Regions from separate parts of the Brevibacterium sp. Lmc1 genome, predicted to be linked through region 3. Evidence: riboswitches for the same ligand, from Rfam matches in the RefSeq annotation. Region 3 holds a riboswitch; each other region holds the start of a gene.

Region 1 (9,702 bases), 1.9 Mb from region 3:
CCAGGCCAATGGGCAACAACGACGAGCAGACGCTGCGTGAGGCTCGGGTCATCTTGTGGCAGGGATTCTGCTCCGTGCACAAACGCTTCACCCCCGCCCAGATCGACAAGGCCCGCACTGAGCACCCGGACGTGCGCGTGATCGTTCACCCCGAATGCCCGCGTGAGACCGTCGAGGCCGCCGATGAGGCCGGATCGACCGCGTACATCACGAAGGCCATCGAACAGGCGACCGAACCGACGACGTTCGCCATCGGCACCGAGATCAACCTGGTCCAGCGGCTGGCCGCCGAACACCCTCAGCACGAGATCTTCTGCCTCGACCCCGTCATCTGCCCGTGCTCGACGATGTACCGCATCCACCCCGGCTATATCGCCTGGGTCCTCGAATCGCTCATCGACGGACAGGTCGTCAATCAGATCTCCGTCGACGCCGAGGTGGCCGAACCTGCCCGTGTGTCCCTGGAGCGGATGCTCGCCGCGAAGCCGCGGATCTGATGAGCCGCGTCATCGTCGCAGGCTCCGGGATCGCGGGGCTGACCGCGGCACTGCACCTGTCCGGCCGCCACACGGTCACGCTCGTGACGAAGGGCCGCCTCGGCGAGTCGAACACCGAGTGGGCGCAGGGCGGCATCGCCGGTGTCATCGGACCCGATGACTCGGTCGATTCTCATATCGCCGATACGCTCGCGGCCGGCGCCGGGCACTGTGATCCGGAGGCCGTGCGCTCCCTGTGCGAAGCCGGTGGGGGCGCGATCGTCTCCCTCGCCGAGGCGGGGGTGGACTTCGACACCGATCCGACCGGAGCCTGGGCCAGGGGTATAGAAGGGGCGCATTCCTATCCGCGCATCTTCCATTCCGGAGGTGATGCGACAGGTCGGGCGATCAGCACCGCCCTGGCGCAGAAGCTGCGCACCGAAGTCGCCGCAGGGCGAATCACCCTCCTCGAGGACACGATGCTCGTCGACATCCTCACCACCGACGCCCACGAGCGCCGACAGGGTCGAGCCACCGGAGTCGCCACAGCCACCGGAGTCACCGTGCTCCGCGAAGGCCGCGTCGCGGCCCTGGCTGCTGATGCGATCGTGCTGGCCACCGGCGGTGTCGGGCAGCTCTTCGCACACACGACGAACCCGGCAGCTGCCACCGGAGACGGTTTGGCCGCTGCCATTCGCGCCGGTGCTAAGGTCTCCGATCTCGAGTTCTTCCAGTTCCACCCCACCGCCCTTCCAGGTCCCGGTTTCCTCATCTCCGAGGCCGTCCGCGGGGCCGGCGCTCTCATCCTCGACGAGCACGGCCACCGGTTCATGACTGACATCGATGATCGCGCCGAGCTCGCTTCTCGTGATGTCGTCGCACTCGCCCTGCACCGTCGCCAGGCGGCTCAGGACGGACGCCCGTGCTTCCTCGATGCGCGGGCCGTCCCGGATGTGCAGGCGACGTTCCCGAGCATCACTGCCGGTCTGGCCGCTCACGGTCTCGATCTGTCCCGGGACCTCATCCCCGTCACTCCCGCCGCCCACTACTTCATGGGCGGGGTGACCACGGATCGCGATGGTCGCACGAGCATCCACGGAGTCTTCGCGGTCGGCGAGGTCGCGTGCACCGGAGTGCACGGAGCCAATCGGTTGGCCTCGAACTCTCTGCTCGAGGGCGCGGTCTTCGCCGCCCGCGCCGCCGCGGCGATCGACGCACTGCCGGTCAACAGAGACCATGAACTCCCACTCCCCCAGTCCCGTTCACTCCACCAGACGGCACTGACACGAACCGAGCTGCAGGACCTGACCTGGGCTCATCTGGGCGTGGAGCGCACCGCCACGGGCCTGCGGACCCTGCTCGACCGCCTCGGTGACGGTGCCCGCAACGACGGGGCCCGCAATGCCGGCACCTCCGCCAACCGTGCCCACAGCGCCGATGATCACCCCACCACCCCGGCTGCGGCCCTCGCCGACGCACTCGAGACCGCGAATCTCGCCCTCATCGCCGAACATATGGCTCGGCATGCCCTGGCCCGCGAGCACAGCCTCGGCGCGCATACCCGCACGGATACGACACTCACGCCGTCGACGACCGCGCCGTCCACCGCCACTTCGCCCACCGCTCTGCTTCAGGAGGCCTCCGCATGCTGACCGCTTCAACCATCGATTCCGCACTGCGCACAGCCCTTGACGAAGACGCTCCCTGGGGAGATATCACCGGCGAGGTCTTCATCCCCGCCGCCGCCTCGGCGAGGGCCGAGCTGCGTGCCCGCGAAGACGGGGTGCTCGCCGGAATCGAGGTCTTCGCCCGTGCCTTCGCACTCGTCGACCAGAGCGTCACGGTCGACCTCGCCGCCGCCGATGGAGACGCTTTCACCGCAGGTCAGGTGCTTGCCGCGGTCGCCGGTCCCGCTCGGGCGGTGCTGCAGGCCGAACGGATCGCGTTGAACTTCTGCCAGCGCATGAGCGGAATCGCCACCCAGACCCGCGCCTATGTCGATGCCGCCGCCGGGCGGGCGCGCATCGTCGACACCCGCAAGACGACTCCGGGGCTGCGCGCGTTCGAGAAGCACTCCGTCGTCTGCGGCGGCGGACACAACCACCGTTTCGGCCTCTCCGACGCGGTCATGGCCAAGGACAATCACCTCGCCGTGCTCACCGGTGCCGGACTCAGCGTCGCCGAGGCGATCCGCACCGCCCGCGCCCGTCTGCCGCATACGACGATGATCGAGGTCGAAGTCGACCGGCTCGACCAGGTGCCCGCAGTGCTCGACGGCGGCGCCGATATCATCATGCTCGACAACTTCACCCCGGCTCAGCTGCGCGAAGGCGTCGAACTCGTGGGCGGCCGCGCCGTAGTCGAAGCCAGCGGCAACGTCACCCTGGAGACGATCCCGGAGATCGCCGCCACTGGCGTCGACGTCATCTCCTCGGGCGCGCTGACCCACAGTGTCCGCGCGATCGACCTCGGTCTCGACCTTTCCCTCGAGGCCTGAGATGACCGGACGCCTCTACCTCGACACCGCGGCCGCGGCTCCCGTGCGCAGGGAAGCCCTCGAAGCCGCTTGGCCGTATCTGGCCGGGGCGTTCGGCAACCCGTCGAGCCACCACGAATTCGGGCGCGGACCCGCCGAAGCCCTCGCCGATGCCCGTGCTCGCGTGGCGAAGGTGCTTGGCATGCGCGCCACGGACATCACGTTCACCAGCGGCGGCACCGAGGCGGACAATCTCGCAATCATCGGTATGGCCCTCGGCGCTCGGACTCAGGATCGGGCTCAGACCCAGGGTCGATCGCACACCCAAGATCGGGCTCAGCCCGAGGGTCGGGCCGGGACCGCGGTGCCGCCTCGGCGACATATCGTCACCTCTCCCATCGAACACGAAGCGGTGCTCGCCTCGGTGGAATTCCTGACCCGCGTCCACGGATTCACCGTCACCGAGGTGGCCCCGACCTCCGATGGAACCGTGACCCCCGAAGCCCTCACGGCGGCGATCCGCCCGGACACCGTGCTCGTGAGCGTGGGATATGCGAACAATGAGATCGGCACCGTTGCCGACATTCCGACCCTGGCCGGAATCGCCCATGAGGCCGGTGCTCTCTTCCATACTGACGCCGTGCAGGCGGCCGGGTGGCTGCCGCTGACCGGATTGGGCGTCGATGCGCTCAGCCTGGCCGGGCACAAGGTCGGGGCGCCGAAGGGCATCGGTGTGGCCGCGATCCGCGCCCGCGTCCCCGTCGAACCACTCATCCACGGCGGCGGGCAGGAGTCGGGCCGACGATCGGGCACGGAGAACGTGGCTTTGGCCGTTGCGTTCGCCACGGCACTCGAACTCGCCGAGGCGGATCGGCATGAGGCCGCCGATCGTGTCCGAGCCATCCGCGATGAGTTCATCTCCACAGTGCTCAGCCATGTCCCCGGGTCGTTTCTGACGGGCGCGGCGGGCACGGCCGGCCCTGACGGCCGGGCGACTCGGACTCCGAATCATGCGTCGTTCTGCTTCTCGAACACCTCCGGCGAGGCAGTGCTGCTCGAGCTCGAACGCCTCGGGGTAACGGCCTCGAGCGGTTCCGCCTGTGCGGTCGGCTCCGATGAGCCCTCCCATGTGCTCACGGCCTTAGGGGTCGCGCCCGAGGTCGCGCAGACGAGTGTGCGCTTCACCTTCCCGTCCTCGATCACCCCCGACCAGGGACGAGCGGCCGCCCGAGCCGTCATCAGCGCTGCCGAGAGCCTCGCCTCATCCTTTGCATGAACGGCGTCTCACACCCGAGTTGATTTTGATCACCTTCACGCTCACCAGGTGGGATAGCCCTATCTTTCTCTTTATTTTGGGGCGAGACTAAAAGAGAGGCATTCGTATCAGGATGTGAGGGGGCCGCCATGGATCTTTTGATTCTGTTCATGATCGCAGTGATGTTTGCGACCGTTGTGTTCTTCATCGGTCGGTTCGCCTGCCCGAAGCACGACCGAGTGCCCCTCATCGAGGTCGATCACGTGCTTCTGTGGACGACTCTGCGCCGCGGTTGGCATGCTCTCGGATCGTTCGGTCCGCTCACTCATTACCCGGATGACCCTTATGGAGCCTCCCGCGCCTGAGGCGGGAACGCTTCCGCCCGCCGACCGAGGTGACCGACTCAAGGTCAGGGCCACCTCGGCGAGGGGGATCCGATGCTCCCTGGAATCAGACGGTGACTTCCTGGGGCAGGAACACGGAGACGTCCCAGTTCTGCATGGCGTGTGCCGAGGCCCAGAAGTGGAGTTCGAAGACGCAGGCCTGCTCGAAGGCCGCCCGCATGCGGGCGGCTTCCTCGCTCGGTGCCTTCGCGAGTTCCTGTTCGAGGATCTGCACGGCGTGGCGGGTCGATTCGTCGAAGTCGGGTGAGTCGTAGGTCTGCACCCAGGTGCGGTAGGGGTGGTCGTCGGCCATCTGCCCGGCCCGGTCGACAAGCACCTTGCCCATATGGGCGTACACCCAGAAGCAGGGCAGCACTGAGGCGACGCCTTCGCCGTAGGATCGGCTGGCGGCCGTGGCGACGAGGAAGGACACGTAACCCAGCGTCGTCGGGGAGGCCTTGAAACGGGAGCCTTCCGCGGTGAGTTCTTCCAGCGCCGAGGCGAGTCGGGCATCGGCGAGCAGCTCTCCGTGCATCTCCTCTTCGACGGTGATCGCCTCAGCGGCGGATCCGGCCCAGAATCGGGATTCGTCACGGTCGACGGTCTTCGCGGCCAGGAACGACATGGCCTTGGCGTATCCGTTCAGGTAGAGGCTGTCCTGCGAGATGTAGTTGACGAAGGCCTTCGGATCGAGGCTGCCGTCGGCGAGCTGGGCGAGGAACGGCAGCTCTTCGATCTGCTTGACGATGGGGCGGACACGGTCCCACAGCTGGGTGGTCAATGGGCCGGCGGTAAAGGTGACGGTCATGGGAACTCCTTTGTGCTCGTATGACGTGGTGGTTCGTATGACGTGGTGGATCGACTGAGTTGGCGGTTCGCGTGAGGTGGTGGTCTGGCGGGATGGATATGTCAGGCGGGTCGACCGCGGACGATGTCGACCTGGTGGTCGACGGGTCCGTGGGCGCCCTCCGGGTTGAGGCTCAGCTGCCAGTCCGCGGCCGAGGTGAGAGCGCGAGCAAGATAATCGAGGGCATTGTCGACGGCCTCGCCGAGGATGTCCGACCCGATCTCTGTGCGTTCGCGGCCGAGGACGGCCACCTCGGCGGTGATCGCGGCTGACAGAGTGCACCCGGTTCCGTGCGTGTTCATCGTCGTCACGCGGGGGTGGGTGAACTCGCGGACCTGGCCATCGGCGGTGGCGAGGATGTCGATGACCTCGTCCTCGCTGCCGTGCCCGCCCTTGAGCAGGACAGCTCCGGGGCCGCGTTCGAGCAGGCGCCGAGCCTGGTCACGCATGGCTTCAGTCGTCTGCGCTTCGGGTTCGTCGTCGGAGATCAGCAGGGCCGCCTCGGGGAGGTTGGGGGTGATGAGGTCGGCGACCGGCAGCAGGTGGGTGCGCACGGCCTCGACGGCATCGGTCTCGAGGAGGCGGTGGCCGGAGGTCGCGATCATCACCGGGTCGACGGTATAGAAGCCGAGCCGGCCTTCGGCGGCGCGATCGACGACGAGTTCGACGAGGTCACGGCTGCCGAGCATCCCCGATTTCGTCGCATCGACGGGCAGGTCGCCGAGCACGGAGTCGAACTGATCGGCGACGAAATCGACGTCGATCGGATAGACGCGGGACACACCGTGCGTGTTCTGCGCGACGAGGGCGGTGATGACGGTCGTGCCCATGGTCTTCCGCGCGGTGAAGGTCTTGAGGTCGGCATGGATTCCGGCACCGCCGGAGGGATCGGTGCCGGCGATGGACAGGGTGATCGGCGGGCGGGTTGTCACTGTGCACTCCCGGCGTATGCGGCGAGCAGCTCCTCTGCTGCCGTCTTCGGATCGTCGGCCATGCAGATCGCCGAGACCACGCAGATCCCGATCAGCCCACGTCCCTGCAGGTCAGGAGCACGATCGGCGTTGATGCCGCCGATCGCGACCGCGGGGATGCCCGCTTCTGCCACCAGTTCCCCGAGGCGGTCCGGTCCGATTCCGTCGGGGGCGTCGGCTTTCGTGGAGGTGTCATAGACCGGTCCGATGCCGACGAGGTCGACGACTCCGGAGTCTCGGGCGGCGACGAATTCGTCGCTGTTCGCGGCCGAGAGACCGATGAGCGGTTCCGCACCCAGGGCGGCGCGCACCTCGACGACGGTGGTGTCAGTTTGGCCGACGTGGATGTGCACGTTCTCGCCTTCATCGATGAGGCGGCGGGCCACCTCGACGCGGTCGTTGAGGACGACGGGGACCGTGCGGTCGGTGTCGCGGGTGGCGGCATCGACGGCGGCGATGACCTGGCGGGTGAGCGAATAGAAGCCTGCATCGTCGATGTCTTTGTCGCGGACCTGGACGATGCCCACTCCCCCGGCGACGGCGGCCTGCACGGTCTCGGCGACGCTGCGGCCGGCGGCCTCGCATTGCGCGGAGTCGGTGACGAGGTAGAGGCGCGTGTCGATTCCGGCGAAGCGGTCGGCCGAGCCGTCTCGGTCGTTCACGGTCGCGCCGTCGTCAGCCGGGTTGTCAGCGATGTGGGCGGATCCGGCGGTCATGCCTGGACGCCTTCGCCGGCGGTTTCATTCGCAGAAGTGAGCGTGTCGAGGCCGATTCTCGCCTGTGCGAGTCGGTCACCGTCGACGGTGTGGAGTGCGTCGAGAAAGTTCACCGAGTAGCTGCCCGGACCCTTCGCACCATCGGCGGCGAGTTCCCCGGCGACCGCGAAGTGGGCGTGGGCGGCGACGACGGCTTCGAACTTCGCCGAGGCGGCCCCACCGTTCGCGGACTGCTCAGTGGCGTTGACGGCTGAGACGTCGGCGTCGGGGTCGGCGAGTCCGGCTCGGACGGCGGCCAGGTAGGCGACGGTGACGGCACCGAGTGAGCAGCCGGTGCCGATGACGAGCGGCATGAACTCATGTCCGCCGGAGATGCGGGCGACGTGGTCAGTGCCGTCGATGTGGGCAACGACGGCATCGGTTGGTCCGGAGACAGCGACGATGGCACCGGTTTCTCTGGCCAGTTTCGCGGCGGCGGGAAGGACGGCGTCGACTTCGTCGGTGGAGTCAACTCCACGACCGCCGAGTCCGACTCCGGCGAGTGCGGCGATCTCGGAGGCGTTGCCGCGGATGGCGGTCGGGTGATCGGCGGCGGCGCGGCGGATGCGGGAGGTGCGGAAGTCGACGGCGCCGACGCTCACGGGGTCGAGGACCCAGGGTTTTCCGGCGGTGTTGGCGACGTCGATGGCGGCATCGGCGGCGAGCAGCTGGTGGTTCGAGGCGGTGCCGAAGTTGACGAGGACTCCGCTTGCGATCCCGGCGAACTGTCCGGCATCGGCCTCGTGGTCGAGCATTGCCGGGGAGGCGCCGATGGCCAGGAGCACGTTGGCGCTGAACTGCTGCACGACGGTGTTCGTGATGCACTGGATGAGTGGATTGCTTGCGCGCAGTCGCGCATTCGCAGAACGCAGGTCGAAGTCAACCATGACGATCCCTTCGCTAGTATGGCCCAGATCAGGTTCGATGGGTGTTCTCTCAGCCTCGGTGTCCTCCGTGCGCAACTCTTTGGTGCGCACGGATCCTCATGAGGCACCCCATGTCATTGGCTCCGACTGTATCAGCCCGGTCGGACACGGGCGACTCCATACTCTGCTTGGATGCTCAGCACCGACCGCTCGACTCAACGTCGCTGTATCAAGCTATGCATTGCGCGCTCGACGCTAAGGCGAGCGGTCGGCAGAGGGAGCTTCACGCCCCACTACCCGCGCCCGACGTACCTCTGTCCGCGGCGGCTGAGCGCGTCGATGACGACGGCGGTGAGCAGGACGAGTGCGGTGATGATCTGCTGCGCATCGGAGTTGAAGCCGATGAGGTAGAGACCGTTGTTGATCGCACCGACGACCAGAGCACCGAGCACGGCTGCCCAGGCGGTTCCGCGTCCGCCGAACAGCGAGGTGCCGCCGATGACAGCTGCAGCGATCGCATTGAGTAGGTCCTGCGTGCTCACCAGCGTCGATCCCGCATTTGTCGTCACACCGGTCTTGATGAAGCCGAACAATGCGGCCAGCACTCCGGCTGCCATGAACACGCTGATGCGCACCCAGGTCACGCGAATGCCGGCACGCCGTGCAGCTTCGACCTTGCCGCCGACGGCGTAGATGGAACGACCGTAGCGGGTCTTGCGCAGCACGAGGTCGATGATGATCGCAATGACGATCATGAGGAAGAAAGGCATCGCCAGACCGAAGTCCTGATTGACGAGGATGAGGAACCCGAACACGATCGCGGCCAGCAGCACGATCCGCACGATCACAGAGGTCCAGCTCGGAGCGCTGAGACCCTCCCGGTGGCGGCGCAGCTTCGAATAGATGATGCCGCCGCCGAAGCCGATGATCGCGACGGCGCCGAAGATATAGGCCCAGATCGCAGGAAAGTAGAAGCTGGCGAAGTCGAAGGCGAAGGTGTCCGACATCGACAGGTTCTTCTGCGTGCCCAATGTCGTCAGAGTCAGACCGGTGAACGCGAGCAGACCGGCCAAGGTGACGACGAACGCCGGGATGCCGACGACGGCGAAGAACCAACCTTGAATCGCGCCGACGACCAGGCCGAGCAGCAGCATGATGACCAGCGCCAAGGCCGGCGGCACACCTTGCCTTACCACCAAGACACCGAGCAGCGAGGCGGCCAAACCGCCCAATTGCGCCAGAGACAGATCGATCTCGCCGAGGAGCAGGATGAGGTTGATGCCGAGAGCCAGGATCGCGAGGAACGCGACCTGAGTGGAGAGGTTGACTAGGTTGGCCGGAGAGATGAAGTTCGAGTCGGCCGACTGGAATACGATGACGATGACGATGAGTGCGAGGATGACCGGGAACGACCCCAGCTGCCCCTCTTTGACCCGGCGGACGAAGGTGCCGATCACGCCTTCGGACGAGATCCGCTCATCGGTGATGAAGGAATTGCGGGTCATCGACGCTCACCCCTCCGTGCGGCGCGTTTGGTCACGACATTGTCGCTGGCTCCGGTGATCGCGGCGACCAGCACATCGGTGCGCTCGTCACCGGGGAAATCACCGGCGTCCTTGCCCAGCCGCAGCACGTGCACCCGGTCGCACACCGCCTGCACATCGGCCATATTG
Region 2 (9,702 bases), 660 kb from region 3:
GGGACCGCGTGGCCTGCCGTGATGCGGAGAAGACGTACAACAAGTATTCGATCTCCGAGCTGCGCGACCTCGGACCCGAGTTCGACTTCGACTCCTACCTGGGGATCCTCACCGCCGATGCGTCTGATCTGAAGTACCTCGTGGTCTCCCAGCCCTCATTCGTCACGGGCATGGCGAAGGTGTGGGCAGAGACCGACATCGAGACCATCAAGACGTGGCTGCGCTTCGTCGTAGTCTCCGACACCGCCTCGCTGCTCTCCGATGAGTTCGTCGAGGAGAACTTCGACTTCAACTCCCGCACTCTCTCGGGCACTCCTGCCCTGCGGGAGCGCTGGAAGCGCGGGGTCAGCCTCGTCGAGGGCTACCTCGGTGAGGCCGTGGGCAAACTCTACGTCTCAGCTGAGTTCCCGCCGTCGTCCAAGGACGCGATCGACCACCTCGTGGGCATGCTCATCAAGGCCTATGACAAGTCGATCCGCGAGCTCGACTGGATGAGCGAGGAGACGAAGGAACGCGCCCTGGTCAAGCTCTCGAAGTTCACCCCGAAGGTCGGCTACCCGGAGGTGTGGCGGGAGTACCCGGCCGCGATCGACTCCTCCGACCTGGTGGGCAACGTGCGTCGCTGCTCGCAGGCCGAGCATGTGCGGCAGGTGAAGCGGATCGGCGGGCCCATCGACCGCACGGAATGGCTGATGACCCCGCAGACGGTCAACGCCTACTACCACCCGGTGATGAACGAGATCGTCTTCCCGGCGGCCATCCTCCAGCCGCCGTTCTTCGACGCCTCCGGTGAGGTGGCCGCAAACTTCGGAGCGATCGGCGCGGTCATCGGCCACGAGATCGGTCACGGGTTCGACGATCAGGGATCGCGCTACGACGGTGACGGCAACCTCGTCGACTGGTGGACCGAATCGGATCGGACCCTGTTCGAGGAGCGCACGAACGCACTCATCGCCCAGTACGAAGAGCTGGTCCCGACAGGTCTCGAACCGAATCAGCACGTCAACGGGGCGCTGACGGTCGGTGAGAACATCGGCGACCTCGGTGGTCTGTCGATCGGGTGGAAGGCGCTCGAGCTCGAACTCGGCGAACGGGCGGGCACTCCGGGCGTGCCGGTGGCGCCGTCGGCCGAGCAGGCGAAGGCGTTCTTCGAGGCATGGGCGAAGGCATGGCGGTCGAAGATGCGCACCGAGGAGCGTGTGCGCAGGCTGTCGATCGACCCGCATTCGCCGGAGGAGTTCCGCTGCAACCAGGTCGTGAAGAACATGACCGCCTTCCACGACACCTACGGCGTGGCAGAGGGCGACGGCATGTACTTAGCCCCCGACCAGCGAGTCACCATCTGGTAATTGCTACCTGACGGCGGCCCAGCAACCTCGCGCGAGGTTGCTGGGCCGCCGTCAGGTAGTTCTGGGAGGAAACGGGCGCTGGGACTGAGGCTGGGAGCCGGCCGTCAGCGGTGGTGGCGGATGAGGGCGACCATGCGGTAGTCGAATTCCTGCCAGCTCGTGATCGAGGCACCGGATTCCATCGCCGACTGGAAGTCCTCGACCTCAGTGCGGTCGGACTCGAGCGGGATGTTGAAGGGCATCTCCACATAGATCAGCCCGCTGGCGTCGGTGTGGACGATGTCGAAACCGGCCTGCTTCGGGTCGAGCTCGTTGTTCATCACGATGAGCAGACGGTCCGCCGGCGCCTCGTATTCGGTTTCGATGCCGTCGACGTAGCCCTGCTGCGAACGCAGCTCCCGCTGGGCCTGGATGACGAACGCCGAGTACGCGCCGATGCCGATGACCGGAATCCGTGAAGTCAGCGCTTCGGTGGCGACATCGATGAGCCGCGACCGGGCCTTGCGCCCCAGCGGCGACAGATCCCCGCCGGACATCGCGACCCCGTCGAAGCCGACGAGCGAGATCCGCCCGTCGTCGTGGTTGGGGTTGAGGATGGTGATGTCGAGGCCGAAACGCGAATACCAGGGGCGCGTCACCTCGGCGCTCTCTTCGTCCCACCACACGTAGAAGAGGAACGGCACGTTGATCCCGGCCTCCGAGTAGAAGAATGGAGGACGCCGCTCACCTGCGGTGACGTCGAACGGAACGACGTTTCCTTCGATCGGGGCCGGGCAGGTGGCGAACGAGGTGAACGCGAACGGGTAGTTCACCGCACGGTTGAAATCGATGACGAGCGACCCGTCCTGATTCGGCACTCCGAGGTCGATGGTCCGCCACGCGGCGGTGGTGCTCCCGTTCGTCGAATCGTGGAAGTCCAGTTGGAGTCCGGTCTTCGGGCACCCGGTGGCGAGCAGGCTCACCTCACCGTGCGAGGTCTCGAAGGTGACGGTTCCCGCCGCCTGTGTCTGCAGCTGCAGGTCCTCTTGGGCGGTTTCGATGGTGTAGGTCTTGAACGGGTCGAACCTGGTGAACCGGGCGAGGAAGACGAAGTCCGGGTCCGGGTCGAAGACCGGAACCTCGAAGAACTTCCCGAGCAGCGGGGACTTCGAATTGCGCACACGCACGCCGAGGCGGCCGCCCCGATCGATGAGTTCGTAGAGGACGTTGCCGACGGTGAACCAGTTGAGCGAGCCGCCGTTCGGAAGCTTCGCGCTGAACCCGTTCTCTTCCACGCGGACCTGTGGCTTGGCGGGCGCTGCTGCGTGCCAGTCGGATCCGCCATCGGACCCCGCATCGGATCCGGCGCCCGTTCCGGCAGAAGAGTCGGCACCCGCAGCGTCTGCCGCAGCCGCGCCCACACCGGACTGGTCCATCACCCTCGGCAGAGTCGAGGTGTCGCTGGGCACGGCCGGGCTGGTCGCACGGGTCGGCCCCGAGTTGGTCACACCCGTGTCGTTCGTCCCGTTCGTCCCGTTCCCACCGGCAGCTGACTCACCGTTGTCGACCTTGCTGAGCAGGTCGAATGTCTCGGCTGCGGGGCCGGCCTTGATTCCGGTCTTCAGGGATACGGTCACCCAGCCGTCGTCGACGGTGAACGTGCCGGGGGCGTCGGTCCAGGTCGATTCGGCGTCGAGCCAGTGGAGTCCGACGACACTGAGCCAGCCGAACGGTTTCGCAAGGGCTGAGTTCCGTGAGTCGCGCCAGGTGTTCCACTCCGTCACGAACTGGTTCACGTCGAACACTCCTTGCCGTCGCTGGTGCGGTCGCAGGGTCGCTGCCCCCGCCTGATTCTCGGACCCGGTGGCAACCCGGCGTCTGAGACCTGATCTTCTTCACCTCCAAACTACCGCAAACGATAGGCTGGGGAAATGAATGAATCACTCCCGAGACCGGATGTGGCCGCGACGACAGCGGCCGACCTCGGCGACTTCGTCAGCGCATCTCCCAGCTCCTACCACGCGGTGGACACCGCGGCGAAACGCCTGGAAGAGGCCGGTTTCTCCCGCCTCGACGAGTCCGTTCCCTGGGCGCTGACGCCCGGAACCGGGCACTACGTCATCCGCGACGGCGCGCTCATCGCGTGGATGAATCCCACCGTCACCGAGGCGGCTCCCCGGTTCCGCGTGTTCGGTTCCCACACCGACTCCCCGGCGTTCAAACTCAAACCCGGCGGCGAGTTCACCGCCGAAGGCACCCGGCAGGTCGGGGTGGAGATCTACGGCGGGCCGCTGCTGAATTCGTGGCTCGATCGTGAGCTCGCGTTCGCGGGTCGGCTCGGCCTCGCCGACGGCAGCATCGTGCTCGCCCGCACCGGGCCGATCGCCCGCATCCCGCAGCTCGCGATCCACCTCGACCGGCAGGTCAATGAGGGTCTGACCTTGGACAAGCAGCGTCACACCGCTCCCGTCATCGGTCTGGCCGACCTCGCCGAGGCGGACATCATCGAACTGCTCGCCGCCTCTGCCGGGGTCGATGCCGAGTCCGTCGTCGGCCACGATGTCTACACGATTCCCGTTCAGGAGCCGGCCCTCTTCGGTGCCGCCGAGGAGTTCTTCGCCTCGCCGAGGCTGGACAACCTCCTGTCCGTCCACGCCGGCGTCACCGCGCTCACCCAGCTCGATGCCGACGGGCTCGACGGCATCCCACTGTTCGCGGCGTTCGATCATGAGGAGATCGGGTCGAATTCGCGCTCGGGCGCGTGCGGTCCGTTCCTCGCCGACGTCACCGAGCGCATCGTCGCCTCCTTGCTGCCGCAGTCGACGCGCAGCGATTATCTCGCGTCGATGTCCACCTCGGTGTGTGTCTCCTCCGATGCCGGGCATGCTGCCCATCCGAACTATCCCGAACGGCACGATCCGCATGTCCGCCCCCGCCTCGGCGGCGGTCCCCTGCTCAAGCTCAACGCTCAGCAGCGCTACGCCACGGATGCGGTGGGCACCGCCGTGTGGTCACGGGCGTGCGCGGCCGCCGGGGTCGAGTACCAGGATTTCGTGTCGAACAATGCGATGCCCTGCGGGTCGACGATCGGACCGCTGACCGCGACCCGGCTGGGCATGACGACCGTTGATGTGGGCCCGGCTCTGTACTCGATGCACTCGGCACGCGAAATGGTCGCGGTCTCCGACGTCGTCGCCCTCGGCGCCGCTGCGAAGGCGTTCCTCCAGGGCGGCTGACCCCATTCCCGTCGCTCAAGGAGCCACGGTTGTCCTCACTGCGTCAGTCGTGATAGGAATGGCACGACCCCACGGGAGCCCGCTGCAAGGGCTGAGATCGGACTGGATCGTCCGAGACCGTAGAACCTGATCCGGTTGATACCGGCGTAGGAAGTGAGGACTGCAGATGACTGCATTCACCCCTGAAACACCTGCCCCTGCCACGACTTCGTCTGACGCAGATTCGCACGACCAGTTCACCCTCGAGCAGTATCCGACGCATTCGCCGGCATGGGTCGAGGACGAGGAACACGACATCCGCGTTCCCGTGACCCGCATCGAGCTCGAGGACTCGAACGGTCGGGCCAACGATCCCGTCGACGTCTACCGCACCGTCGGGCCGGGCAGCATTCCGGAAGAGGGACTGCCCGCTCTGCGATTCCCGTGGATCGAGAACCGCCTCGACACTGAGACGTATGACGCCCGCGGCCACCGCATCGCCGATGACGGTCGTGCCGCCGTCCGCCGAGGTGCCCCGTCGCAGCAGTGGAAGGGACGCAAACCGGTCCCCCGTCGGGCCAAGTCCGGCCGCACGGTGACCCAGATGCACTACGCAAAGCAGGGCATCATCACCCCGGAGATGCGGTTCGTGGCGCTTCGCGAGCAGTGCGATGTCGAACTCGTGCGCGCCGAGCTCGCCTCCGGTCGCGCGATCATTCCGAACAACATCAATCACCCCGAATCCGAGCCGATGATCATCGGCAGGGCGTTCCTCGTCAAGATCAATGCGAACATCGGCAATTCCGCGGTCACCAGCTCCATCGCCGAGGAGGTGCAGAAGCTGCGGTGGGCCGCGAAGTGGGGTGCCGACACCCTCATGGATCTGTCGACCGGCAATGACATCCACACCACTAGGGAGTGGATCATCCGCAATTCGCCGATCCCCATCGGCACCGTCCCGATCTATCAGGCGCTGGAGAAGGTCGACGGCGATGCGAACGCGCTGACCTGGGAGATCTATCGCGACACCGTCATCGAGCAGTGCGAGCAGGGTGTCGACTACATGACCGTGCACGCCGGTGTGCTGCTGCGCTACGTTCCTCTCACGGCTGACCGGGTCACCGGGATGGTCTCACGCGGCGGGTCCATCATGGCCGGCTGGTGCCTTGCCCACCACGAGGAGAACTTCCTCTACACCCACTTCGATGAACTCTGTGAGATCTTCGCTCGCTACGATGTCGCTTTCTCGCTCGGCGACGGACTGCGCCCGGGTTCTATCGCCGATGCCAATGATGCCGCCCAGTTCGCCGAGCTCGACACTCTCGCCGAACTCACCGAACGCGCGTGGGCCCACGACGTCCAGGTGATGGTCGAAGGGCCCGGGCACATTCCGCTTCACCTCGTGCGGGAGAACGTCGAACGTCAGCAGGAGCTCTGTCACGGTGCGCCGTTCTACACCTTGGGTCCGCTGGTTACGGATATCGCGCCCGGATACGACCACATCACCTCGGCGATCGGGGCGACGGAGATCGCCCGCTACGGCACGGCGATGCTCTGCTACGTCACCCCGAAGGAGCATCTCGGGCTGCCCGACCGTGACGACGTCAAGACCGGGGTGATCACGTACAAGATCGCCGCGCATGCCGCCGATATCGCGAAGGGCCACCCGGGGGCGACGGCCCGCGATGATGCGCTGTCGAAGGCTCGATTCGAATTCCGGTGGCGGGACCAGTTCGCCCTCGGCCTCGATCCGGAGACCGCCGAGGCGTTCCACGACGAGACGCTGCCGGCGGAACCGGCGAAGACCGCGCACTTCTGTTCGATGTGCGGTCCGAAGTTCTGCTCGATGCGCATCTCCCAGGACATCCGCGATACCTACGGCAGCGCCGAGGCGCAGGAGGCCCTGGCGGGAATGCAGCAGAAGAGCCGCGAGTTCCTCGCATCGGGCGGAGAGGTCTACCTGCCCGATCCGACCGTCGGCCTGCGGGAAGGTTGAGTCCGGCTCCGGGCCGGATCCCGCCCGTCGGCCCTCAGAACAACGGAGGGCCGACGGCCCCGGCGAAAACTGCCCGAGGGTCGCACGGCCCGCCGTGCGTAGCGGGGTGCTCCGTTCCTCGTCAGCGTCGTTCAAGGCGGAGCGCGCCTATCGGACTGTACACAGATCGACAGACGCGCCACGCCTTGAACGAGCGGTTGGGCAACTCGCACTTACTTATTCAGCTCGTCCAGTGCTTTCTGCGAGCCCGGGTGCAGCTTGATCGGCTCCGGCGGTTCGGCGGTGTCGAGGTTGATCTCCTTCGCCGCGGCATGCACCTTGACCAGGTCGTCCTTTTTGTCGAAGAGGAGCTTCGTCAGAGCGCAGGCCGTGCCTTCGTCCATGTCATTGCGGACCATGAGCACGTTCGGGGTGACGATCGTCTTCACCGTGTCGACGCCCTTGTACGTGTCACCGGGGATCTCTGCCACCTCGTAGACGGGGTTGATCTCCTTCATCTTCCCCTCGAGGTCGGAGATGTCGAGGATCTCGACGTCCTTGCCGTTCGAGGTGAAGAGATCGGTGACTCCTGCCGTGGGCAGTCCGCCGGACCACACCATGCCGTCGATGGTTCCGTCCTTCATCCCGTCGACGGTCTTCGACAGGTCGAGGCGCTGTTTGGTCACGTCCCCGTCCTTGAGTCCGGCCGATTCGATGAGACGGTTGGCGATGACCTCGGTGCCGGACTTCGGCGAACCGGTCGAGATCGTCTTGCCCTTGAAGTCCTCGACCGAGTCGATTTCGGCATCCTTGCGCACGACGACGTGAGTGAAGTTGTCGTAGATGCGCGAGAGCGCGGAGATGTCCTCGGCCTCCTTGAAGTCCGCATCCCCCGACACTGCGTCGGCAGCGGTATCGGCCAGGGAGAACGCGATGTCGAAGTCGCCGCTGGACAGCTGTTGGAGGTTCTGCACGGAGGCGCCGGTCTCCGACGCTGTGGCCTTGAGGTCGGAGTTGTCGGAGATCACCTGTGCCAGACCTCCGCCGAGCACGTAGTACACGCCGGTCGAGTTGCCGGTGGCGATGGTGATCTGCCCCGAGGCGGCGGTGCAGCCGTCTCCGCCTTCTGCGGCGGGCTCGGCTTCGCGCTTGCCACCGCATGAACTCATCGTCAGCACTGCGGCCAGGGCCGCAGCGGCGATTGTGAACGTCCTTGTTCGCTTCATGGACTTCGTCCCTTTCTCAGTTGGTCCCGGCCGGTGTTCCGGACGAGGGTGGTTCGGTGGAAAATCCGTCACCGGATCCGTCCGCTTCGGCTGTACTCGGGTCGACCGCATTCGCCGGTGCCTCGTCCTTCGCCGAGGCGGCCGCTCCTGTCACGGTTCCCGTCGCCGAGGCGGCCGGTCCAACCGCAGTTCCCGTCGCCGAGGAGGTCGCCGGCTTGCGTCGGAGGATGAGGTGGATGACGACGGCGAGGGCAAGGGCCGCGAAGCCGACCATCATAGACAGCGGCTGCAGGTAGAGGAGCGCGCCGGCGGCGAGGAAGCACAGGATCCGCTCGGGCCAGCCGGCGCGGCGGATGATCCATCCGCCTGCACCCGCGGCCAAGGCAGCGACTGCGCAGGCCGAGACAAGGAAGGTCCAGACCGCGCCGAGGAACCCTCCCTGAGCGACCAATGCGGCACCTTCGGGTGTGAAGGTGAAAGCCAAAGGCACGAGGAATGCGGGGATCGCGTACTTGCAGGCCTGCCACATGGTGGCGATGACGCGGCCGCCGGTGATCGCCGAGGAAGCAACCGCCGCCAGCGCGGTCGGCGGGGAGACCTCGGAGAGGACCGCGTAGTAGAAGATGAACATCGCCGCGGCCGCCTCGGGGACTCCGAGGGTGATGAGAGCTGGGCCGACGATGACCCAGCTGATGATGAACGAGGCGGTCACCGGCACTGCCAGACCGAGCACCGTCACGGCAACTGCGGCGAAGATGCAGGTGAGGATCAGGATGACCGTCGGATCATCCGAGAATGCCTGCGCTCCCTTGATGAGGATGTCGGAGATGACCTGGCCGAGCCCGGTCTTCGTGATCGTCGAGACGATGATGCCGGCGGCGGCACACACGCTCGTCACCGGCAGAACCGAGCGGATGCCCGTCGACAGGGCCCCGTAGAACACGTCCCAGACGGCGCGGAGGATCGTGGCGGGTTCGCCTCGGCGAGCGAGGATGATCTCGATGATGCCGAATCCGATGCCGACGAGCGTCGCGTAGACGACGGCTTTGAACGGTGCCATGCCGAGGGCGAGGAAGACGACGATGATGCCCAGGGAGATGAAGTGGTAGAAGCCCTTTTTGAAGATCGGCCACGACCGCAGCCCCGGCGGCGGGGTGTAGTCGACTTCGATCTTCCGGGAGTCGATTTCGATGGCGAGGAAGATGCCGAGGTAGTACAGGAGAGTGGGCACGACTGCCCACAGAAGGACGAGTCCGTAGGAGACGTTGAGCAGCTCGGCGATGATGAAGGCCGCGGCACCGAGCGTCGGCGGGGACAGGATGGCGCCGATGCCGGAGGCGGCAAGCATACCGCCGGCGTTCTCCTTCGGATAGCCGGCTCTTTTGAGCACCGGCCAGGTGACCGCGCCGAGCGAGACGGCCGTTGCCGTGCCCGAGCCGGAGACCGTGCCGAGGAGGAATCCGGACAGTGCCACGGTGCGTCCGGGGGCTGCCTTGGATTTCTTGAACAGGGAGAAGCTGAGATCGATGAAGAAGCTGGCGGCGCCGGTCTTGTCGAGCACGGCTCCGTAGATGGTGAACAGCACGATGTAGGTCGCGGCCACGTCGAGTGGGATTCCGTAGAAACCGGAGGCGTCGTTGTACAGGGCGTTGACGATCTGGTCGAAGTTCTGCCCGGCATGCGAGCCCGGCCAGTTCACGGGGATATAGGAGCCGTAGTAGCTGTAGAGGAAGAAGACGATGCAGAAGATCGGCAGGATGAGTCCGGTGGTTCGGCGGGTCGCTTCGAGGATGAGCAGAAGCAGGACTCCGCCCATGACGACGTCCAGGCCGGTCAGCGAACCCTGCCGGTTGAGGAATTCGTTGAATCCGCCGGAGAAGAACGGCAGCACCGGATAAGCACAGGTGAGGAAGGTGATGACGACGAGTGCCCAATCGATGATCGACGGGTTGTCGTTC
Region 3 (9,702 bases):
GGCCTTGCGCATGGTGGGAACGCGCGAATCTCCGTTCTTGTACACGCGGTGGCCGAAGCCCATGATCTTCGCCTTCTTCGCCAGTGCCTCGTCGATCCAGGCCGAAGCCTTATCGGCGGTGCCGACCTCTTCGAGCATCGCCATGACGGCTTCGTTCGCTCCGCCGTGCAGGGGTCCCTTGAGCGCCCCGACGGCACCGGCGACTGCCGAGTACAGGTCCGATGTGGTCGAGGTGATGACTCGACCGGTGAAGGTCGAGGCGTTGAACGAGTGCTCGGCGTAGAGGATCATCGACACGTCGAAGCAGCGTACGACCTCCTCGGCAGGAACTTCGTCGAAGACCATCTTGAAGAAGTTTGCGGCGTAGCCGAGGTCCTTCGTCGGGGCGACGGGGTCGAGGCCGTGACGGCGACGGTGGTCGATGGCCACGATCGTCGGCAGCTGGGCGTAGAGACGCTCGGCCTTCGCGAGGTTCGCCTCGGCACCCTCGGTGTCGGCCTCGGGGTCGACGGCGCCCAGGTAGGCCACAGCCGTCTGCACGACGTGCATCGGGTGGCAGTCCTTGGGCAGGCCGAGGATGAGGTCGACGAGCTTGCCATCGATCTCACGCTGGGAGCGTTCGCGTTCCTGGAATTCCGCCAGCTGCGCCTCGGTGGGCAGTTCGCCGTTCCAGATGAGGTAGGCGACGTCCTCGAAGCTGCGCTTGGCGGCGAGCTCCTGCACGGGGTAGCCGCGGTAAGTCAGCGAGTTGGTCTCCTGGACCACTTTGGACACTGCGGTGGTGTCGACCACGACACCGGCGAGGCCCTTCTTGATTTCTTCGGTCACTGGTGACCCTCCTGTGAGAAGTTGAAGACTGCGGCATCGAACTCGTTGTACGCCGCGTAGTCGATCGTGTCATACAGGTCCGCGCGGGTCTGCATGCCCTCGAGCAGGTCCACCTGAGTGCCCTTGTCCCGAATGGTCTGCAGGCCCGATTTGATCGCACCCATGGCGATGCGCAGAGTCGTGACCGGGTAGATCACAAGTTTGACTCCGACATTCGCCAACTGTTCGGTGGTGAACAGTTCGCTCTTTCCGAATTCCGTCATGTTCGCCAGGATCGGCACATCGACGCTGGAGGCGAATCTCTCGAACTCTCCGAGATCTCGCATCGCCTCTGGGAAGATCATGTCCGCTCCCGCATCGGCGTAGGCCTTCGCCCGGTCGATGGCGGCGTCGAGGCCTTCCCCTGCGCGGGAGTCGGTGCGGGCGCAGATGACGAAGTTCTCGTCTCGGCGCCCCTTGACGGCGGCCTTGATGCGCTTGGACATCTCGGCCGCGGTCACGACCTCCTTGCCGTCGAGGTGGCCGCAGCGCTTCGGGTTGACCTGGTCCTCCAGGTGCATGCCCGAGATTCCGGCGTCCTCGAACTCCTGGACGGTGCGGGCCACATTCATGGCTTCGCCCCATCCGGTGTCGGCGTCGATGAAGGTCGGCAGGTTCGTCACTCGGGCGATATTGCGTCCGTGGTCGGCCACCTCGGTGAGGGTGGTCAGTCCGATATCGGGCAGACCCATGGCCGCGGAGAACGCGCCACCGGAGATGTAGACGCCTTCGAAGCCGGTCTGCTCGATGATCTGAGCGTTGATCGGGTTGATGGCGCCGGGGAACTGGACGATCTCGTCGCCTGCGAGCAGCTCGCGGAACTTGGCGCGGCGCTCGGCGGGGGTTGCCTGTGCACCGAGCATCAGAAGATGCCCTTCGATCCGCTGTGCTCGAGTCCGTCGACCGTGAAGCTCAGTTCCGCAACGCCCTTGGCGTCGAGGCTCTCGAGGTTCTCGGCGAGATCGAGGAACCGGGTCTGCTCCGAATCGGAGACGATGCCCTCGGCCAGGGTCTTGAACTTCTCGATGTAGTTCGCACGGGCGAAGGGACGGGCGCCGAAGGGGTGGGCGTCGGCGACGGCGATCTCGTCGGTCAGCGTCGAGCCGTCCTCGAATTCGATCTCCACGCGTCCGCCGAAGGCCTTCTCGTTCGGGTCGATCGAGTGGTAGCGGCGGGTCCACTCGGGATCCTCGGTGGTCTCGATCTTGTGCCACAGCTCGACGGTGTCGGGACGGCCGGCGCGTTCGGGAGCGTATGAGTGCTCGTGGTGCCAGCCCTGGTCCTGCATGGCCACGGCGAAGATGTACATGATCGAGTGATCGAGGGTCTCACGGCTGGCCTTCGGATCCATCTTCTGCGGATCGTTCGCACCGGTGCCGATGACGTTGTGGGTGTGGTGCGAGGTGTGGATGACGATGCGCTTGATCTTCGAAAGGTCCTCGATCTGCCCGCCAAGCTTGCGGGCGAGGTCGATGAGCGCCTGAGCCTGGTACTCGGCCGAGTGCTCCTTGGTGTAGGTGTCGAGGATCGCACGCTTCGATTCGCCCTTGCCCGGCAGCGGGATGGTGTAGCGGGCTTCGGGGCCGGAGAGGATCCAGGCGATGAAGCCGTCCTCGCCTTCGTAGATCGGGTTCGGGGCTCCCTCGCCGCGCATCGCACGGTCGACGGATTCGACGGCCATCTTGCCGGCGAACGCCGGAGCGTGGGCCTTCCAGGACGAGATCTCGCCCTTACGCGACTGACGGGTCGCGGTGGTCACATGCAGGGCCTGCTGGACGGCCTGGAAGGTGATCTCGGTGGGCAGGTGGAGCAGGGCGCCGATGCCGGCTGCGGCCGAGGGGCCCAGGTGGGCGACGTGGTCGATCTTGTGCTCGTGCAGGCACATTCCCTTGACGAGGTCGACCTGGATCTCGTAGCCGGTGGCGATGCCGTTGATGAGGTCCTTGCCGCCGATGCCCTTGTGCTGGGCGACTGCGAGCACTGCCGGGATGTTGTCACCGGGGTGTGAGTACTCTGCGGCGAGGAAGGTGTCGTGGAAATCGAGTTCGCGCACGGCCACACCGTTGGCCCAAGCGGCCCATTCCGGTGAGAAGCGGTCGGTCACCGGCAGGCCGAAGATGTTGGCACCGGGATTGAACGGGTGAGCCTGAGCCTGCTCGCGAGCGTGGGTGGGAGCGGAGCGGCGCACGGATGCGGCAGCGACGGAAGCGTTGTCGATGACGCGGTTGATGACCATTTCGGTGACTTCGGAATCGACCGGCGTCGGGTCGGATGCGACCTCGGCGATCTTCCATGCGAGCTGATCTTCGCGAGCCAGGTTCTCTGAGCTCTTGTAGGTGCGGACTTCATGATTGATCATGGATACCCCTTCATAGTCCTTGACCGGAAATGGTCACATAGTGCTGACACAACTGTAGGCCACGTCACTCGACAGGTCCCTGCCGGTCGGAAATTTATCTCGACATCAAGATATTTTACCCGAAGCGTGTCCCAGTTCACCAACGGGGTCCCCATGCTCTTCTGCCGCGAGGGATGGTTGTGGGAATATTGGGTCATGACTCGGACTGCCCTGGACTTCGACGAGAACTGGTTCGACGACGCGGAATACGCGCGCCTGCGCAGACGCATGCCGATCCCCTATGTCAACGCCATCCCAGTGCGGGTGGGCGAGACCGGCAATGTCGAACGCATCGGCCTGCTGCTGCGCAGCCTCGAGGACGGCACCCTCGGACGCGAGGTCGTAGGCGGGAGGATCCGCTTCCACGAGACGATCCGAACCGCATTGGTGCGTCATGCCGAGAACGACCTCGGCCCGATGGCGCTGCCGGTCATTCCGCCTGCAATCAGCCCGTTCCACATCGCCGAGTACTTCCCCACCGAGGGTTCGGCCCTCCTCCACGATCCGCGCCAGCATGCGATCGCCATGTGCTTCATCATGGAGGTCCGCGGCGAATGCACCCCGCGGGCCGATGCCCTCAGCCTCGATTGGCTGACCCCCGAGGAGACCATGCGTCCCGATATCGTCGGCGAGCTCTGCTACGGCCAGGACCATATCCTGCGCATCGCACTGGCCCATCTGGGCTTCCGCGTCTGAGCCAGATGCACGCCCAGGTGAGACGGACCTTCTCGCCCCACGTTTTTTCTACAAGTTGTAGAACCGTCTTGGTAGACTGAAAGCGACGCGGACGATACCGCCAGTCGGGGCCGTCGTCGGCGTCTGGGTTGGACAGGCCCCGATCGAGAGGTGCGAGATGTCTGCTCAAACCAGTTCGTCCGAATCCGGCCTCAGCCTCGAACTCGGCGTCCTCGTCGGCTTCGACGGCTCGGAACTCGCCGCCCAAGCCGTCCGCTACGGCGCAGTCGAGGCCGAACGCCGCAGAACTGTTCTCACCGTCGTCACCGCCTATGAGCTGCCGACGATGATCTATCCGAATATGGCCTCCATCCCCAGTGAACCCGAGGATGACAAGGCGAAGAAGGAAGCAGAGAAGACCCTCGCCGAGGCGGTCGAACTTCTGCGCGATTACTCCGGTGAGAAGTCCTTCCGCACGGCACCCGGCAATTCCGCCGGTGCGCTCGTCACGCTCAGCGCCGATGCCGAGGTCGCCATCGTCGGCGCCCGCGGCCGCGGCGGTTTCATGGGTCGAGTCCTCGGATCCGTGTCCACGGCGCTGCCTGCCCACGCTCACTGCCCGACGATCGTCGTTTCCGAACGGTCGGCCTCGGCAACGGCCGGCAACGGCCCAGTCGTCGTCGCGGTCGACGGTTCCGACAGCGGTCGGGTCGCCATGTTCACGGCAGCCGCCGAGGCCGCCTTACGCGGCACGGAACTCGAACTCGTCGTGGTGCTGCCGGCCGGTGAGGAATGGCTCTACTGGTACCCCGACCTCGAACTCAGCTCCGAGGTCACCGCGCGTCGGCAGAGGCAGCTGTCCGAATCACTCGAGACGGAAGCCGGGACGCTGTCGGAGCAGTTCCCGGATCTGACGGTGACCACCTCGGTGCCGGTCGGCGATCCGACTGAGACTCTTGTCGAGATCAGCTCCCGCGCACAGCTGACGGTGATGGGCACCCGTGGGCGCGGACGGATCCGCAGCGCACTGCTGGGATCCGTCTCGCGCGGAGTCCTCAACCACGCCGAAGGCCCGGTCATGGTGGTTCCCAGCTGATCGGCAGCGCCGTGCTGATCAGCCAGGAGGTGCTGATCAGCTGAGCCCGGCACCTCGACGGCGACGGCTCACCACGAGAAGTGTCGCGCCGAGTGCCAGCGCTCCCGCGCCGACGGCCAAGGGCAGTGCGAGCCCACCGCCGGTGCGGGGCAGGTCTCCATCCCCACTCGCCGAGGCGGTCCCGGATGAATCCGAATCATCGCCCGTTCCTGCGACGTTCGCTTCTGCACCGTTTGCCTCGGCGCTGGAGTCGGCAGTGCCGGCATCTGCCGTGCCGGCGTCGTTTCCGCTCCCGTCGTCGGTACCGTCAGACCCGACACCACCCGAGGCAGCACCGTCGGAGGCGGCGTTGTCGGAGGCGGTGCCACCCGTACCAGCATCGGCATCTGCACTCGGACCATCGGCACCTGGGTCCGCGTCGTCTCCCGTTCCAGCACCGTCGGCGTCATCATTCGCACCTGCACCATCAGCGCCTGCCCCGGAGTCGGTACCTGCATCGGCTTCGGCGCCGGCTTCGACACCGGCATCGGCCTCCGCGTCGTCATCCGGGGCTGGTTCTTCCGCCTCGGCGCGCCTGAGTTCGACATCGTCGATCTGCTCGGCTGCGGCCTGCGCCTCCGCGCGCTCACCATCGGCCGGTGCCCCGCCTGCCGGCACCTCATAGGTCGTCGCCCGCAGCGCCTCGTCGCTGACCCGGACCCGCGTGAAGGCGGGCACGTCGTTGTGGACGCTCTTGCCTTCCCAGTCGAGGCCGGGAACGTAGTCATAGAACTTCGACCCTGACGAGGAGGTCAGCGTGAGGTAGAGCGTCTGCCCGTCTTCTTTCTCTTCCTCGGCTCCCGCTTCCGACCCTTTCACTCGCTTGCCTTCGCCGTCCATGAGGAAGGTGCGGTTGAAGATGTGGTCATGGCCGGAGACGACGAGGTCGATGTCATTGCGGGCCGCGACCGGAGGGATCGCTTTCCGCAGCCGTTTGACGTCGAGGTCGTCCCAATGTGTTGCCGTCGAATAGATCGAGTGGTGGAACCCGAGAACAGTCCAGCGTGCCTGGTCTCCGTGCTCGGCGACGACCTCGTCGATGAACTCGGCGTGGGCATCCACGTCCGGGCTGTTCGAGTTGATGTTGAGGAACAGGACTCCATCGTCGATGAACCAGTAGTCGCCGCCACCGCCGTGATCCTGGCTCACATTCGGTCGGTTGAAGTGCTGCTCATAGGCTTTCGAAGACACATCGTGGTTGCCGATCGTCGTCGCCTGCGGGATCGTGCGGGTCGCTTCCGGTGCCAGGTATTGAGCATACTGCTCCTGGTTGCCGGCGGAGTTGACCTGGTCTCCCAGCGAGTAGAAGAAGCTCGGTTCGTCAGCGGTGGCCACTGCCGAGGACAGGGTCCGGTCCCAACCGGCAGCGTCGTCGGGATCTCCGCCTCCGGCGCCGACCTGGGGGTCGCCGAAGACGAGGAATTCGTCGTCTCCTCCAGCAGATCCTGTGGTGAATTGCTCCACCTCGGTGTACCCGTCCTCTTCGCTGCCGACCTGGTAGGCGTAGTCAATGCCAGGTTTCAGGTCGGTCATGCTCGCATGGTTGAAGTGACGCTTGAGGTCGGCGGCAAGGCCCGAGTCCGTGGTCTCAGCCTTGTCAGCATCGGCGGGGAGCTTTCCGCCAACGAGCTCACTCGCCGGCGCCCACCGGACCTCTCCCCCACCGGCACTCTCACTCATCCACGAGAGGTTGCGCGCCGTGGAGTCGGCCCCGACCTGCAACACGGTATCGGTGATAGCCTCGCTCCCAGCATCCGCCTCGGCGGGCGAATCCGTCCGGTCAGGGCTCGGAGTCTGAGCAGAGTCGGCATTCGCGCCCTGGGTCGCGGTCGACCCTCCGGAACCGAGAGATGGCTCGGCACGCACGGGAACCGGGGCCGCCACCAGAGCGGCGAGCAGGGTAGCGGCAGACAGGGCACTGAGCGGTCTCTTAAGTCGATGCGTATTCACCCGCCCATTCCTACTGACCAGTAGTGTCCGGTTGTTCGAGGCCCATCGACGGGAATGGGAACGGGAAGTGAATCCTCGATGACCGCCCCCGGCCTCCGCGTCGCCACGGATCCCGGTCGCTGCCCCGCTCCCCTGTTGTACAGTGGTGGCTACGACAGGGGAGCGCCGTCAGGGGCGCTGAGAGTGCAGAAGAAGCTGCAGACCCTCGAACCTGATGCGGTTAGCACCGCCGAAGGAAGTCGAGACTCTTCACCCCTCCTTGAAATGAGGAGGCACAATGCCGAATACCACTACGCCGAGCACCACCCCCACCTCTTCACGCGCCTTCACCGCGGCGCCGAAATCCAAACAGTGGCGGGTGGTCGACTATGTCACCACCGCCGTTCTCGGCATTGCCGTGGGGCTTGTGTTCTGGGTGTTGGCGCTGAGCTGGAAGGTCCTCGAACTCGCCTTCCAGGCATTCCCGCCGTCGATCGGTCTCATCGCAGGACTCTGGGTGCTGGCCGGTCCGCTCGCCGGTGCCATCATCCGCAAACCCGGTGCCGCGCTCCTGTGCGAACTCATCGCCGCCATCGTCGAAGCCGTCCTCGGCTCTCACTTCGGAGCAACCGTCCTGCTCTCGGGTCTGCTGCAGGGCCTCGGTGCCGAACTCGTCTTCGCCGCCTTCGGCTACAAGCGCTTCACCCTGTGGGTCACCGCCGCATCGGGCATGCTGGCGGCTGCGTTCATGGCAGTGAGCGAGAACATCATGTACAACGCCGAATGGCAGTTCGGCTTCCAGGCGATCTACGCAGTCTGCGCGATCGTCTCCGGCCTCGTCATCTCCGGGATCGGCGCCTGGTTCGCCTACCGGGCGATCGCGGCTACCGGAGCGCTCAGCTCCTTCGCCTCAGGCCGACTGCGCTGATGGCGCTGCCGATCACGGCCGCCGGCTTCTCATGGACACACACCGACCGTGACCAGCCGGCAGTCGGACCGCTCGATCTGCAGATCACGGCCGGAGAGAAAGTGCTGCTGCTCGGCGCCTCCGGGGCCGGCAAATCGACGTTCCTCCACGCCGTCGCCGGTGTCCTGCCCGAGGAATCGGGTGAGGCCACCGGTGAACTCCTCGTCGGCGGTGAGAAACCGGATCCCCGCCGAGGCAGCACCGGGCTGGTCCTCCAAGATCCCGATTCTCAGGTGATCTTCTCCCGCATCGGTGATGATGTGGCGTTCGGGATGGAGAACCTCGGACTCCCGTCCGAGACAATCGACGCTCAGGTCCCCGAGTCCCTGCAGGCGCTGGGACTCGATCTGCCGCCGGGGCATCCGAGTGCCGCTCTGTCCGGTGGGCACAAACAGCGGCTGGCTCTGGCCGGGATCCATGCGATGGCCCCGGAGGTCATCGTCCTCGACGAACCGACGGCCAATATCGATCCCGCCTCAGCGACCGAGGTCCGCGATGCCGTGCTCACCGTGCAAGCCGAGACACAGGCGACCATGCTCATCGTCGAACACCGGGTGGAGCTGTGGCTCGATCACGTCGATCGGGTCATCGTGCTCGGCCGCGAAGGCATCGCCGCCCAAGGCCCTCCGGGGCAGATCTTCACCGAGGCGGCCCTGACCGAGACGCTCATCGACTGCGGAATCTGGATGCCGCGGCACTCCCCCGACCCGCGCCGAGGCGGAACCGCAGAAATCAATAGGACGACGGGCCGCCTCGGCGAGGTTCTGCTGCGCACCCATCGGCTCAGCGTTGCTCGACCGCGCATGGCCACCCCCGCCGCGACCGACCTTGACCTGAGCCTGCGTGCCGGTCAGGCACTCGGAATCGTCGGTGCGAACGGGGCAGGCAAATCGACCACGGCCCTGACCCTGGCGGGCCTTCTGCCCGAATTCTCCGGACAGGTCCTCGCCGAGGCGCCCCTGCGGGACGGAGCCAAACGGGCCCGGCCATTCGCCTGGCCGTCGAAGCAGCTGGCGGCGCGCATCGGCATGGTCTTCCAGGAACCGGCACACCAGTTCCTCACCTCGAGCGTGGCGACCGAACTCGAGCTGGGCCCCCGACTGGCCGGATGGTCTGCCGCCGAGTCGCAGGCACGGGTGGATGAGCTTCTTGAGGGACTCGGTCTCACCGGGTTGGCGCAGGCTCATCCGCAGAGTCTCTCAGGTGGGGAGAAGCGACGCCTGTCGGTGGCAACGATGCTGGCGCCCCGGCCACGGGTGCTCATCGTCGATGAGCCGACCTTCGGTCAGGATGCGCTGACGTGGGCGGGGTTGGTGGAGATGTTCCTCGACGCCTTGGTACACGGTTCCGCGGTGGTCGCGGTCAGCCACGATCAGGCGTTCCTCGAGGCCATAGGTGCCGATGTCCTCAAGCTCGGTGGCTGCCTGAGTGCAGATCGCGATGTCGTCGACGAGTCGGAATCGCGTGTCAGGGCGGGTGATCGCGGTGAGTGAGAGTCTCGATGTGCGTTCTCGCCCCTCCCCTGAGGTCGCCGTACAGGATCCGGGACAGCTCATCCCCGTGGTGCGTTCCACCGCTTTGGCTCGGTGCAATCCGCTGACGAAGATCGCAGTGGCCCTCATCCTCATGGTCGGGGCGCTGCTGAGCATTGATCTCATCTCTGCCGGGGTGGTGCTGCTCGCGGCAGTGCTGGCGCTGCCGGCGACGGGACTCGATCTGGTGGCCGCGGCC

Evidence for each region. A riboswitch is a leader RNA that binds a small molecule or an ion and turns the genes downstream of it on or off. The one in region 3 is predicted to bind thiamine pyrophosphate.
Region 1: another riboswitch for thiamine pyrophosphate. It lies ahead of thiM (hydroxyethylthiazole kinase); the one in region 3 lies ahead of AC239G_RS05385 (ECF transporter S component).
Region 2: another riboswitch for thiamine pyrophosphate. It lies ahead of thiC (phosphomethylpyrimidine synthase ThiC); the one in region 3 lies ahead of AC239G_RS05385 (ECF transporter S component).

What each region holds. Positions count from the first base shown of each region.
Region 1 covers NZ_CM172803.1:3,102,663-3,112,364, forward strand. The annotation lists gene nadA (quinolinate synthase NadA) at 1-497, shown strand, start outside; gene nadB (L-aspartate oxidase) at 497-2,128, shown strand; gene nadC (carboxylating nicotinate-nucleotide diphosphorylase) at 2,122-2,973, shown strand; gene AC239G_RS13915 (cysteine desulfurase family protein) at 2,975-4,228, shown strand; gene AC239G_RS13920 (hypothetical protein) at 4,357-4,572, shown strand; gene AC239G_RS13925 (TenA family protein) at 4,658-5,398, opposite strand; gene thiD (bifunctional hydroxymethylpyrimidine kinase/phosphomethylpyrimidine kinase) at 5,500-6,369, opposite strand; gene thiE (thiamine phosphate synthase) at 6,366-7,124, opposite strand; gene thiM (hydroxyethylthiazole kinase) at 7,121-8,050, opposite strand; TPP riboswitch at 8,038-8,171, opposite strand; gene AC239G_RS13945 (sugar ABC transporter permease) at 8,323-9,534, opposite strand; gene AC239G_RS13950 (ATP-binding cassette domain-containing protein) at 9,531-9,702, opposite strand, start outside.
Region 2 covers NZ_CM172803.1:589,853-599,554, reverse strand. The annotation lists gene AC239G_RS02610 (M13 family metallopeptidase) at 1-1,349, shown strand, start outside; gene AC239G_RS02605 (DUF1684 domain-containing protein) at 1,454-3,124, opposite strand; gene AC239G_RS02600 (M18 family aminopeptidase) at 3,260-4,564, shown strand; TPP riboswitch at 4,627-4,735, shown strand; gene thiC (phosphomethylpyrimidine synthase ThiC) at 4,731-6,539, shown strand; gene AC239G_RS02590 (TAXI family TRAP transporter solute-binding subunit) at 6,752-7,744, opposite strand; gene AC239G_RS02585 (TRAP transporter permease) at 7,761-9,702, opposite strand, start outside.
Region 3 covers NZ_CM172803.1:1,248,473-1,258,174, reverse strand. The annotation lists gene AC239G_RS05415 (bifunctional 2-methylcitrate synthase/citrate synthase) at 1-828, opposite strand, end outside; gene prpB (methylisocitrate lyase) at 825-1,730, opposite strand; gene AC239G_RS05405 (MmgE/PrpD family protein) at 1,730-3,226, opposite strand; gene AC239G_RS05400 (DUF4916 domain-containing protein) at 3,422-3,961, shown strand; gene AC239G_RS05395 (universal stress protein) at 4,119-5,036, shown strand; gene AC239G_RS05390 (purple acid phosphatase family protein) at 5,073-6,800, opposite strand; TPP riboswitch at 7,172-7,280, shown strand; gene AC239G_RS05385 (ECF transporter S component) at 7,303-7,932, shown strand; gene AC239G_RS05380 (ABC transporter ATP-binding protein) at 7,932-9,464, shown strand; gene AC239G_RS05375 (energy-coupling factor transporter transmembrane component T family protein) at 9,475-9,702, shown strand, end outside.